Regions from separate parts of the Streptomyces sp. WZ-12 genome, predicted to be linked through region 2. Evidence: riboswitches for the same ligand, from Rfam matches in the RefSeq annotation. Region 2 holds a riboswitch; the other holds the start of a gene.

Region 1 (4,633 bases), 2.7 Mb from region 2:
GTAGTAGAGCGTGGGGAAGGGGGTGCCGTCCTCCAGCCGCGGCGCGGTCTCGACGACGTCCGGCTGCCCGCAGGGGCAGCGGTGCGCGATCGCGCGCAGGCCGCGCGGCGGGCGGCCGAGCTGTTCCTTGAAGGCGGCGATGTCCGCGGCGGTGGGCTCGGTGGGCTCGGTCTGGGGCGGGGGCGTGTCCATGTGCGCTTTCGGTGAGGGCCGGTGGTGGGTGGCGGGCGGCCGGGGCGGGCCCGCCCGTACAGTCTCGCCGGTCGCCGTCGGTGCGGGCTACCGCCCCGCGGCGACGTCGGTGCCGTCGGCGTCGTCCACGGCGTCCCAGAGCTTGTCGTACCAGGGGCGGTCGGCCGCCGCGGTGCCCTTGGGCGCGGCGCGGACGCCGGAGCCGTCCTGGACGACGTACCCGGTCTCGTCCGGCATGACGAAGTGGAGGTGGCGGCGGGCCTGTTGACGGACGTAGGCCGGGTCCTGCCAGCGGGACTTCTCGTCGCGGAGGCGGTTCAGCGCGGCGGACGCGTTCTGGGCCTTGCGGCGCTGGTCGGCGACGTCGGAGCGCTGGGAGATGTACTGCCGCATCGGGTACGCGAGGGCGACCACCAGCGAGCACATCACCAGCGCCAACAGCGCGGCGCGGCCGGTGAGGCGGTTGCGGCGGGGGCGCCGCTTGGTGCGGTAGACGCGGGCGGCGGCCTGTTCGCCGAGCGCCTTGAGCCGGGTCGCGGTGGAGAACCGGTCCGCGGGCACGTCGCCTCCCCTTCAACTTCCGTCCATCACACGCGTCACGGCGGTCGTCATGACGCACGTCGTCCCCGGCCACGGTACGGGACCGGGGACGGGGACGTGCGCGCTTCGCCCCGGCTTTGCCCGCAGGTCACATCGTGCGGAGCACCGCGGGGCGGTGGTGTGGTCGAACACCCGGAGGCGCGGGGCGGCGCCTCCGGGTCGACGCGGGCGTCAGCCCTTGAAACGGGGGAACGCGCTGCGACCCGCGTACACCGCGGCGTCGTCGAGGATCTCCTCGATGCGCAGGAGCTGGTTGTACTTGGCGACGCGCTCGGAGCGGGCCGGGGCGCCGGTCTTGATCTGGCCGCAGTTGGTGGCGACGGCGAGGTCGGCGATGGTGACGTCCTCGGTCTCGCCGGAGCGGTGCGACATCATGCACTTGAAGCCGTTGCGCTGGGCCAGCTCGACGGCGTCCAGGGTCTCGGTCAGCGAACCGATCTGGTTGACCTTCACCAGGAGGGCGTTGGCGGAGCCCTCCTCGATGCCGCGGGCCAGGCGCTCGGGGTTGGTGACGAACAGGTCGTCACCAACGAGCTGGACCTTGGTGCCGAGCTTGTCGGTGATGACCTTCCAGCCGGCCCAGTCGTCCTCGAACAGCGGGTCCTCGATGGAGACGAGCGGGTACGCGGAGACGAGCTCCTCGTAGTACTCGGTCATCTCGGCGGCCGAGCGCTCCTTGCCCTCGAACTGGTACTTGCCGTCCTTGTAGAACTCGGAGGCGGCGACGTCCAGGGCCAGCGCGATGTCCTGGCCGGGGGCGTAACCGGCCTCCTTGATGGCCTCCAGGATGAGGTCCAGGGCCTCGCGGTTGGAGCCGAGGTTCGGGGCGAAGCCGCCCTCGTCGCCCAGGCCGGTGGCCAGGCCCTTGCTCTTCAGGACCTTCTTGAGGGTGTGGTAGACCTCGGCGCCCCAGCGCAGCGCCTCGGAGAAGGACTCCGCGCCGATCGGGGCGATCATGAACTCCTGGATGTCCACGTTGGAGTCGGCGTGCGAGCCGCCGTTAAGGATGTTCATCATCGGCACGGGCAGGACGTGCGCGTTCGGGCCACCGAGGTAGCGGAACAGCGGCAGGTCGCTGGCCTCGGAGGCGGCGTGCGCGACGGCCAGGGAGACGCCGAGGATGGCGTTGGCGCCCAACGAGCCCTTGTTGTCGGTGGCGTCCAGGTCGAACATCGCCTGGTCGATCAGCCGCTGCTCGGTCGCGTCGTAGCCGACGAGCTCCGGGCCGATCTGCTCGATGACCGCGAGGACGGCCTTCTCCACGCCCTTGCCGAGGTAGCGGTTGGGGTCACCGTCCCGCAGCTCGACGGCCTCGAAGGCACCGGTCGAGGCGCCGGACGGGACGGCGGCACGGCCCGTGCTGCCGTCGTCGAGGCCGACCTCGACCTCGACCGTGGGATTACCTCGCGAGTCGAGAATTTCGCGGGCTACGACGACGTCGATGGACGGCACGTTGTCTCCTTCGGGGGTGTCTGGAGTTCTCGCCCTGAGCCTAACGGCCCCGGACGCATCCGCTTGCCCGTGGCCCGCTCCGTGGGACGAAAAAACCCAACAAGCAGGCCAAACTCCCAGTTCACGGGAGGTTTCCGGGCGTTGTTCGCTATGCGGGGAACGCCGCGCCGGGCCCTCTGACGGCACCGGAGACGGTGCACGTCAGCGGGGGGGGCTCGGGCGCGGTGCGGCACGGCGCAGGGGCGCCCGGACATAAGAAGCCCCGCCGCGGCGCGCTCGGGGGTACGCGCCGGGGCGGGGCAGCTTTCGCGGGCGGCTCAGATGCTGAGCTTCTGGCCCGGGAAGATCAGGTTGGGGTTGCCGCCGACGACGGACTTGTTGGCGGCGTAGAGCGCCTTCCAGTTGGTGCCGTGCGCCTTGGCGATCTTGGCGAGGGTGTCGCCCGACTTCACGGTGTAGGTGTCACCGGAGCGGTGCGGCTGCTGCGGGGCCGGCTGGGCCTTCTCGACCTTCTCGCGGACCGGGGCGGACTTCTTCTTGGTGGTGCCCTCGGTCTGCTTGCGGGTCTCGGAGGTGCCCTGGCTCTTCTTGACCGTGGCGCCACCGGAGGTGTCGACGTTGGCGGCCGGGCCACCGGCGGTCAGGTTGCCGGCGCCGGCGCAGGACCAGGCACCCGGGCCCTGGATGGCGAGCAGCTTCTCGGCGACGGCGATCTGCTGGGCCTTGGTGGCCAGGTCGGCGCGGGCCGCGTACTGGGTGCCACCGGCGGCGGCCCAGCTGGAGTTGGAGAACTGCAGGCCACCGTAGTAGCCGTTACCGGTGTTGATCGACCAGTTGCCACCGGACTCGCACTGGGCGACCTTGTCCCAGGTGGCGACCGAGGCGGCGGAAGCGGAGGTGGCGCCCATCAGCGGGACGGCGACGGCGGCGCCGGCGACACCGGCCAGGGTGGCGACGCGGACGGCCTTGGAGCTGCGGCGGTGCTTGCCCTTGTTGATCAGCATCGTGCGTTCGTTTCCTCACCGACGCCTACGAGGTGAGCTGTCGGGTTCGGGCCGTGTGAGCTGCCCGGCCGCGTGTGCTGCACACGCGACTTCACCCCAAGCCGGTTGACCCGCTTTCACGGGTGGGGCCGGCACTTACCTTGGGTCCCCCGCTCCTGCCTTCGGCGCTTGCGCGTCGTCGTCCTCCGACCGCCGGCAGGATTCGGCGTGCGATCGAAGAGCCCGCTTTGGCGAGCGGTCCTGACCGTAAGCAAATCCCTGTTGGTGTTCAAACCCCATCTTCTGAACCAAGTTGACCGTTTTTGATCATCAGGGGGGACATTTCCGCAGGTGGACCCCGGTATCGAAACGGGGGACGGGACCCACCCCGCCCCCCGCAACGAGAGCCATATCTCACTTTTACGAAACCGCCCCGAACCGGCGGTAACTACCCCTGCGCCCGCCCGAGATCGAGCAGTTGACCAGGAAGGATGAGGTCCGCGTCGGAGCCGATGACGCCGCGGTTGCGGTCGTAGAGCGCGGGCCAGCCGCCCGGCAGGTCATGGCGCTCGGCGATGGCTGACAGGTTGTCACCCGGGCGTACGCGGTAGTCGCCGACACCCGCCGGGGGCGTGCGGTGCGCCGCCCCGCCGCGCGAGGCGTGCCGACCGCTGCCGCCGTCCCGCTCGTCACCGGAGCCCGCACCGTCGCCCGGCACACCGCGGTGCTTGCCGGCGGCGGGCGGCGTACCGGGATCGACGGAGCCGGACGGGCCGGCCGGGTCGTCCGGCGCCGTGGACGGAGGCGAGGAGGGGGACGGGACCCCCGACGGCTCCCCGGTCGGCTCCCCGGTCGGCTTCTCGGACGACGAGGGGGACGGAGTGGCCGACGGAGAGCCGGAGGGCGATCCGGACGGCGATCCGGACGGCGACGCGGGGTCCGTGGGGCTTGTGGGGTTAGCGGTGCCCGTTGCGCCCGTGGGGTCCTGGCTCGCCGAAGGGGCGCCCGGGGTACCGGAGTCGGAGTCCGACCCGGGGGCGGCGTCGCTGCCGGACGGGGTGGGCGTCGTGGTGCCCGGGCCCGCGTGGCCCGACTCCCCCGTCGTGCCGGACGGGTCGCCGGTGGCCGGGTCGTCGGCCGAGGGGGCGTGCGTGGGGCGCGGGGTGGGTCGGCTGGTGCTGCCCGGGTCGACGCCCGGCTTACGGCCGCCCTTCGTCAGCCCGGCGTCCACCGCGCAGCTCGGGAAGGCGTCCGGGCCGCGGTCGTCGAGGATCGCCTGGGCCACGGCTATCTGCTGGGCGCGGCTGGCGAGGTCGGGGCGGGAGGCGTACGCGGAGCCGCCGTAGTGGTCCCACATCTCCTGGGTGAGCTGGAGGCCGCCGTAGAAGCCGTTGCCGGTGGCGGAG
Region 2 (4,633 bases):
GCCCGCTTCGCCGAAGAGGGGCCGACCCCGGAGGAGATGGAGCGGGCCCAGGCCCAACTGGAGCGCGAATGGCTGGACCGGCTCGCCACGGTCAGCGGCCGCGCCGACGAACTGTGCCGCTACGCCGTCCTGTTCGGCGACCCGCAGCTCGCGCTGTCCGCCGTCCAGCGGGTCCTGGACATCAGCCCGTTGGAGGTGCAGGCGGCCGCCAAGGCCCGGCTGCGCCCCGACAACCGCGCCGCGCTCGTCTACGAGCCCACGGCGCAGCCCGACGCCGCCGGCACCGAGGAAGAGGAGGCGGCCAAGTGACCGACGCCACCACCCCCGCAGACGCCCCCATGAGCGCTATGCAGTTCCACCCGCAGCCCAAGGGCGGCGCGCCCAAGCCGTGGGCCTTCCCGGCGCCCGAGCGCAGCCAGTTGGCCAACGGGCTGACCCTGCTGACCAGCCACCGCCCCGGGCAGCAGGTCGTCGCCGTGGAGGTCAACCTCGTCGCCCCGCTGGCCGCCGAGCCCGAGGGCCTCGACGGCGTCGCCACGATCATGGCCCGGGCCTTCTCCGAGGGCACCGACAAGCACACCGCCGAGGAGTTCGCCGCCGAACTGGAGCGCTGCGGCGCCACGTTGGACGCGCATGCCGACCACCCCGGTGTGCGGGTCTCTCTGGAGGTCCCGGCCTCCCGTCTGCCGCGCGCCCTCGGCCTGCTCGCCGACGCACTGCGCGCCCCCGCCTTCCCCGACGACGAGGTCGAGCGGCTGGTCCGCAACCGCCTCGACGAGATCCCGCACGAGTTGGCCAACCCGGCCCGGCGCGCGGCCATGGCGCTGTCCAAGGAGCTGTTCCCGGCCACCTCCCGGATGTCCCGGCCCCGTCAGGGCACCGAGGAGACCATCGCCCGGATCGACGCGGCCGCCGTGCGTGCCTTCTACGACGCGCACATCCGGCCCGCCACCGGCACCGCCGTCATCGTCGGCGACTTCACCGACGTCGACCTGGACGCGGCGCTGGCCGACACCCTGGGCGCTTGGACGGGCTCCACCGCGCAGCCGTCGAAGCCCTTGCCGGTCGTCGCCGACGACACCGGCCGCGTGGTGATCGTCGACCGCCCCGGTGCCGTCCAGACCCAGCTCCTCATCGGACGGGTCGGCGCCGACCGGCACGACCAGGTGTGGCCCGCCCAGGTGCTCGGCACGTACTGCCTGGGTGGCACCCTCACGTCCCGTCTGGACCGGGTGCTGCGCGAGGAGAAGGGCTACACCTACGGGGTGCGCGCCTTCGGCCAGGTATTGCGCTCCTCCGCCCCGTCCTCCCCGGAGGGCGCCACCGGCGCCGCCCTGCTCGCCATCAGCGGGTCGGTGGACACCGCCTCCACCGGGCCGGCCCTCCAGGACCTCTGGACGGTGCTGCGCACCCTCGCGGCCGAGGGGCTGACCGACGCCGAGCGCGACGTCGCCGTGCAGAACCTCGTCGGCGTGGCCCCGCTCAAGTACGAGACCGCCGCCGCGGTCGCCGGGACCCTGGCCGACCAGGTGGAGCAGCAGCTCCCGGACGACTACCAGGCGCAGTTGTACGTCCGACTCGCGGAGACCGGCACGGTCGAGGCGACCGCGGCGGTCGTCAACGCCTTCCCGGCGGACCGGCTGGTGACGGTCCTGGTGGGCGACGCGGCGCAGATCGCCGAGCCCGTCAAGGCGTTGGGCATCGGCGAGGTGACCGTCGTCAGCGGCTGACCCCAGCCGCGTGACGGCACGTCACCCGACGTCTCGTCACGTATCGACAAAGCGGCTCCCGTGGCAGCGACTTGCCACGGGAGCCGTTGTGTGTGCGCACCGTGTTCTCGCCCGCCCAACTGGTGTGCGTGGCTCCGCCGCCCCTACGGGCCCGGGGCTCGTGGACGGGTGGCGCCGCCTGCCCGGTTGCCCCGGTTGCCCGATTCGAGTGTGGCGTGCCGCACAAAACTCCGGTTCTGTTTGCCGATTGAAAGTTGCCCCGTTTAGCGTCGGTCCGGCTGTTCGTCACAACTCCGCCACAACAGTGGCACCGAGCAGTCATCGCCGAGTCCCCGTACGGCGCGAGCCAGGGGAGCCGGGGACCCACATGTCCCCTGGGGTGAATCGGGTCCCTCTCCGGAGGAGCCCGTAGGAGACCTTCCTGCTCCGAACCCGTCAGCTAACCCGGTAGGCGAGAGGGAAGGAAAGGACCAGCCAGTACATGGCGTTCACCCGTGCCACCGGGAAGCACCGCCGTGCGAGCCGCACCGCTCGCACGACCCGCAACCTCGCCGGCATAGCCACCCTCGCGGCCTCCGGAGTCGTCGCCTCGGTGGCGTCCCCCGCGCTGGCCGCCACGGGCGAGCCGACCGCCCACGACACCGGCCTCCAGCACGCCGTCGAGCTCGGTGACGAACTCGCCGTCCGGATCGAGGCCCAGGCGGACACGCAGCAGGCGGCCGCCGAGGCCGCCGAGGTCAGGGCGAAGGCCGAGGTCGAGGCCAAGCGGCTGGCCGAGATGGCGAAGAAGAAGGCCGACGAGGAGCGTGCGGCCAAGGTGCGCGCCGCCCGCGAGGCCGAGCGCAAGCGCCTCAACACCTTCGTCGCTCCCGTGACCGGTTCCTACGTCTCCACCGCGTACAAGGCGTCCAGCGGCCTGTGGTCCTCGGGCAGCCACACCGGCATCGACTTCCACGCCGCCTACGGGACGCAGGTCCACGCCGTGAGTGCCGGCACCGTCGTCGAGGCCGGCTGGGGTGGCGCGTACGGCAACAACATCGTGATCCGGATGAACGACGGTACGTACACCCAGTACGGCCACCTCTCCTCGATCGGGGTGACGGTCGGGCAGTCCGTCACTCCGGGGCAGCAGATCGCCCTCTCCGGCAACACCGGCAACACCACCGGCCCGCACCTCCACTTCGAGGCCCGGACCGGCCCCGACTACGGCTCGGACATCGACCCGGTCGCCTACCTCCGCGCGCACGGCGTCAGCGTCTGACCTTCCCCGACCTCTCCGCCGCAGCACCGTCCCCCTGGAGCCCCGGCCCGCCATCTTGGCGGGCCGGGGCTCCGTCGTTTCCGTAGGGCCGCCGTCGGCCCGCCCACCAGGTTCCCGGCTCGCATCGTCCGAAAAGCGCCGATGGATTCACGACATTCCACGGGAGAATCTTCCGGTGTCGAATAGAGTCGAGGAATGTCGCCGAGCGGCGATGTCTTTCGGGGATTACGGCGGAGGCACGGACGATGCGAAGCCACATTTCCGCGCACGCGGTGTGTACGGCGATTCGGGACGATATCGTCTCCGGTCTGCTCGCGCCGGGGAGCCGGCTGATCGAGGACATTCTCGCCGCGCGGTACGGCGTCTCCCGGGTCCCGGTGAGGGAAGCGCTGCGCACCCTCCAGTCCGAAGGTTTCGTCACCTCCCGGCACCATGCGGGCGCCTGCGTCGCCGAGCTCACCGAGCAGGAGGCCGCCGACCTCCTCGACATGCGCGCCCTCATAGAGCCGCTGGGTGCCGCCCGCGCCGCGGCCCGCCGCACCACCGCCCACCTGAAGGTGCTGCGCGGCCTGGTGCGGCTCGGCCGCGAACGGGCCCGCCACGGCCACCTCGCCGACCTGCGTCAGCTTGACGGTTGGTTCCATGAGACGCTCGCCCAGGCGGCCGGTAGCCCCAGCCTCACGGCGCTCCTCACCCAACTGCGACGCAAGATCGAGTGGACCTACGTCATCGAGCCGCCTACCCGGGTCACCGATGCGTGGGACGAACACGGCGCCGTGCTTGACGCCGTCGCCCGGGGGGACGCGGAGCGGGCGCGCACCCTCATGGCGGCGCACATCGAACGGTCGCTCCCGGTGTACCGACTGCGGCGCCACGCTTCCGCTGTGAGGGAGGCGAAACGCCCCGTCAACACGGCACGCGTCCGCGCTTAACAATCGCCCCGTATACAAAGGGGGAGGTGTCTGGGAATGCGGGCGCAGGGAGCGAAGGCGGGGTGGGGGTGCTCGACGTGCGTTTCCGATGCCGCTCGCCGAAATGCCTGCCCCAGATACGGAGAATGGGAATTCCGGATTAAAAGTGTCGACTGGGGGTCGCAAATGAGGGCGAAGGTCAACGGGGGCTCTCGCTGACCGGAATCATTCGCGGGTGGCCGTACAGGTTTCCGAGGCTTCCGATTAGCCAATGGAGAATCCCCGACGTGCCTTCCCGTACACGGTTCAGCGCATCGCCCGACGCCCCCAAGTAACAAGGCGAGCAGCCGCCTCCACATACACGCGAACGACCCCGCCGCGGCAGCCGGATGTGTGTACCGGTTGCCGCGGCGGGGCCGTCTCGGCTGGCGTCCGAAGAAGCCCTGGGCGGGGTGCGTGGCCCCGTAGGTGCTCGGGGCTCAGACGGTCTCGGGAAGCTCCTCAAGGCCCTCGGCGACCAGCTTCGCCAGGCGGTCGAGCGCGGCCTCGGCGCCCTCGGCCTCGGAGGCGAGCACGATCTCCTCGCCACCCTGGGCGCCCAGGCCCAGGACCGCCAGCATGGAGGCGGCGTTCACCGGGTTGCCGTCGGCCTTGGAGATCGTCATCGGGACACCGGAGGCGGTGGCCGCTCGGACGAAGATCGACGCGGGGCGGGCGTGCAGCCCCTCGGC

Evidence for each region. A riboswitch is a leader RNA that binds a small molecule or an ion and turns the genes downstream of it on or off. The one in region 2 is predicted to bind cyclic di-AMP.
Region 1: linked by a shared signal. The riboswitch ahead of PV796_RS23500 (transglycosylase family protein) and the one ahead of PV796_RS11295 (M23 family metallopeptidase) in region 2 are both predicted to bind cyclic di-AMP.

What each region holds. Positions count from the first base shown of each region.
Region 1 covers NZ_CP118574.1:5,413,606-5,418,238, reverse strand. Annotated here, with positions in the region: gene PV796_RS23515 (DUF501 domain-containing protein) at 1-192, opposite strand, end outside; gene PV796_RS23510 (FtsB family cell division protein) at 280-753, opposite strand; gene eno (phosphopyruvate hydratase) at 964-2,244, opposite strand; gene PV796_RS23500 (transglycosylase family protein) at 2,562-3,248, opposite strand; cyclic di-AMP (ydaO/yuaA leader) riboswitch at 3,256-3,425, opposite strand; gene PV796_RS23495 (transglycosylase family protein) at 3,676-4,633, opposite strand, start outside.
Region 2 covers NZ_CP118574.1:2,706,470-2,711,102, reverse strand. Annotated here, with positions in the region: gene PV796_RS11305 (M16 family metallopeptidase) at 1-309, shown strand, start outside; gene PV796_RS11300 (M16 family metallopeptidase) at 339-1,730, shown strand; cyclic di-AMP (ydaO/yuaA leader) riboswitch at 2,043-2,199, shown strand; gene PV796_RS11295 (M23 family metallopeptidase) at 2,212-2,991, shown strand; gene PV796_RS11290 (GntR family transcriptional regulator) at 3,237-3,923, shown strand; gene PV796_RS11285 (HPr family phosphocarrier protein) at 4,382-4,633, opposite strand, start outside.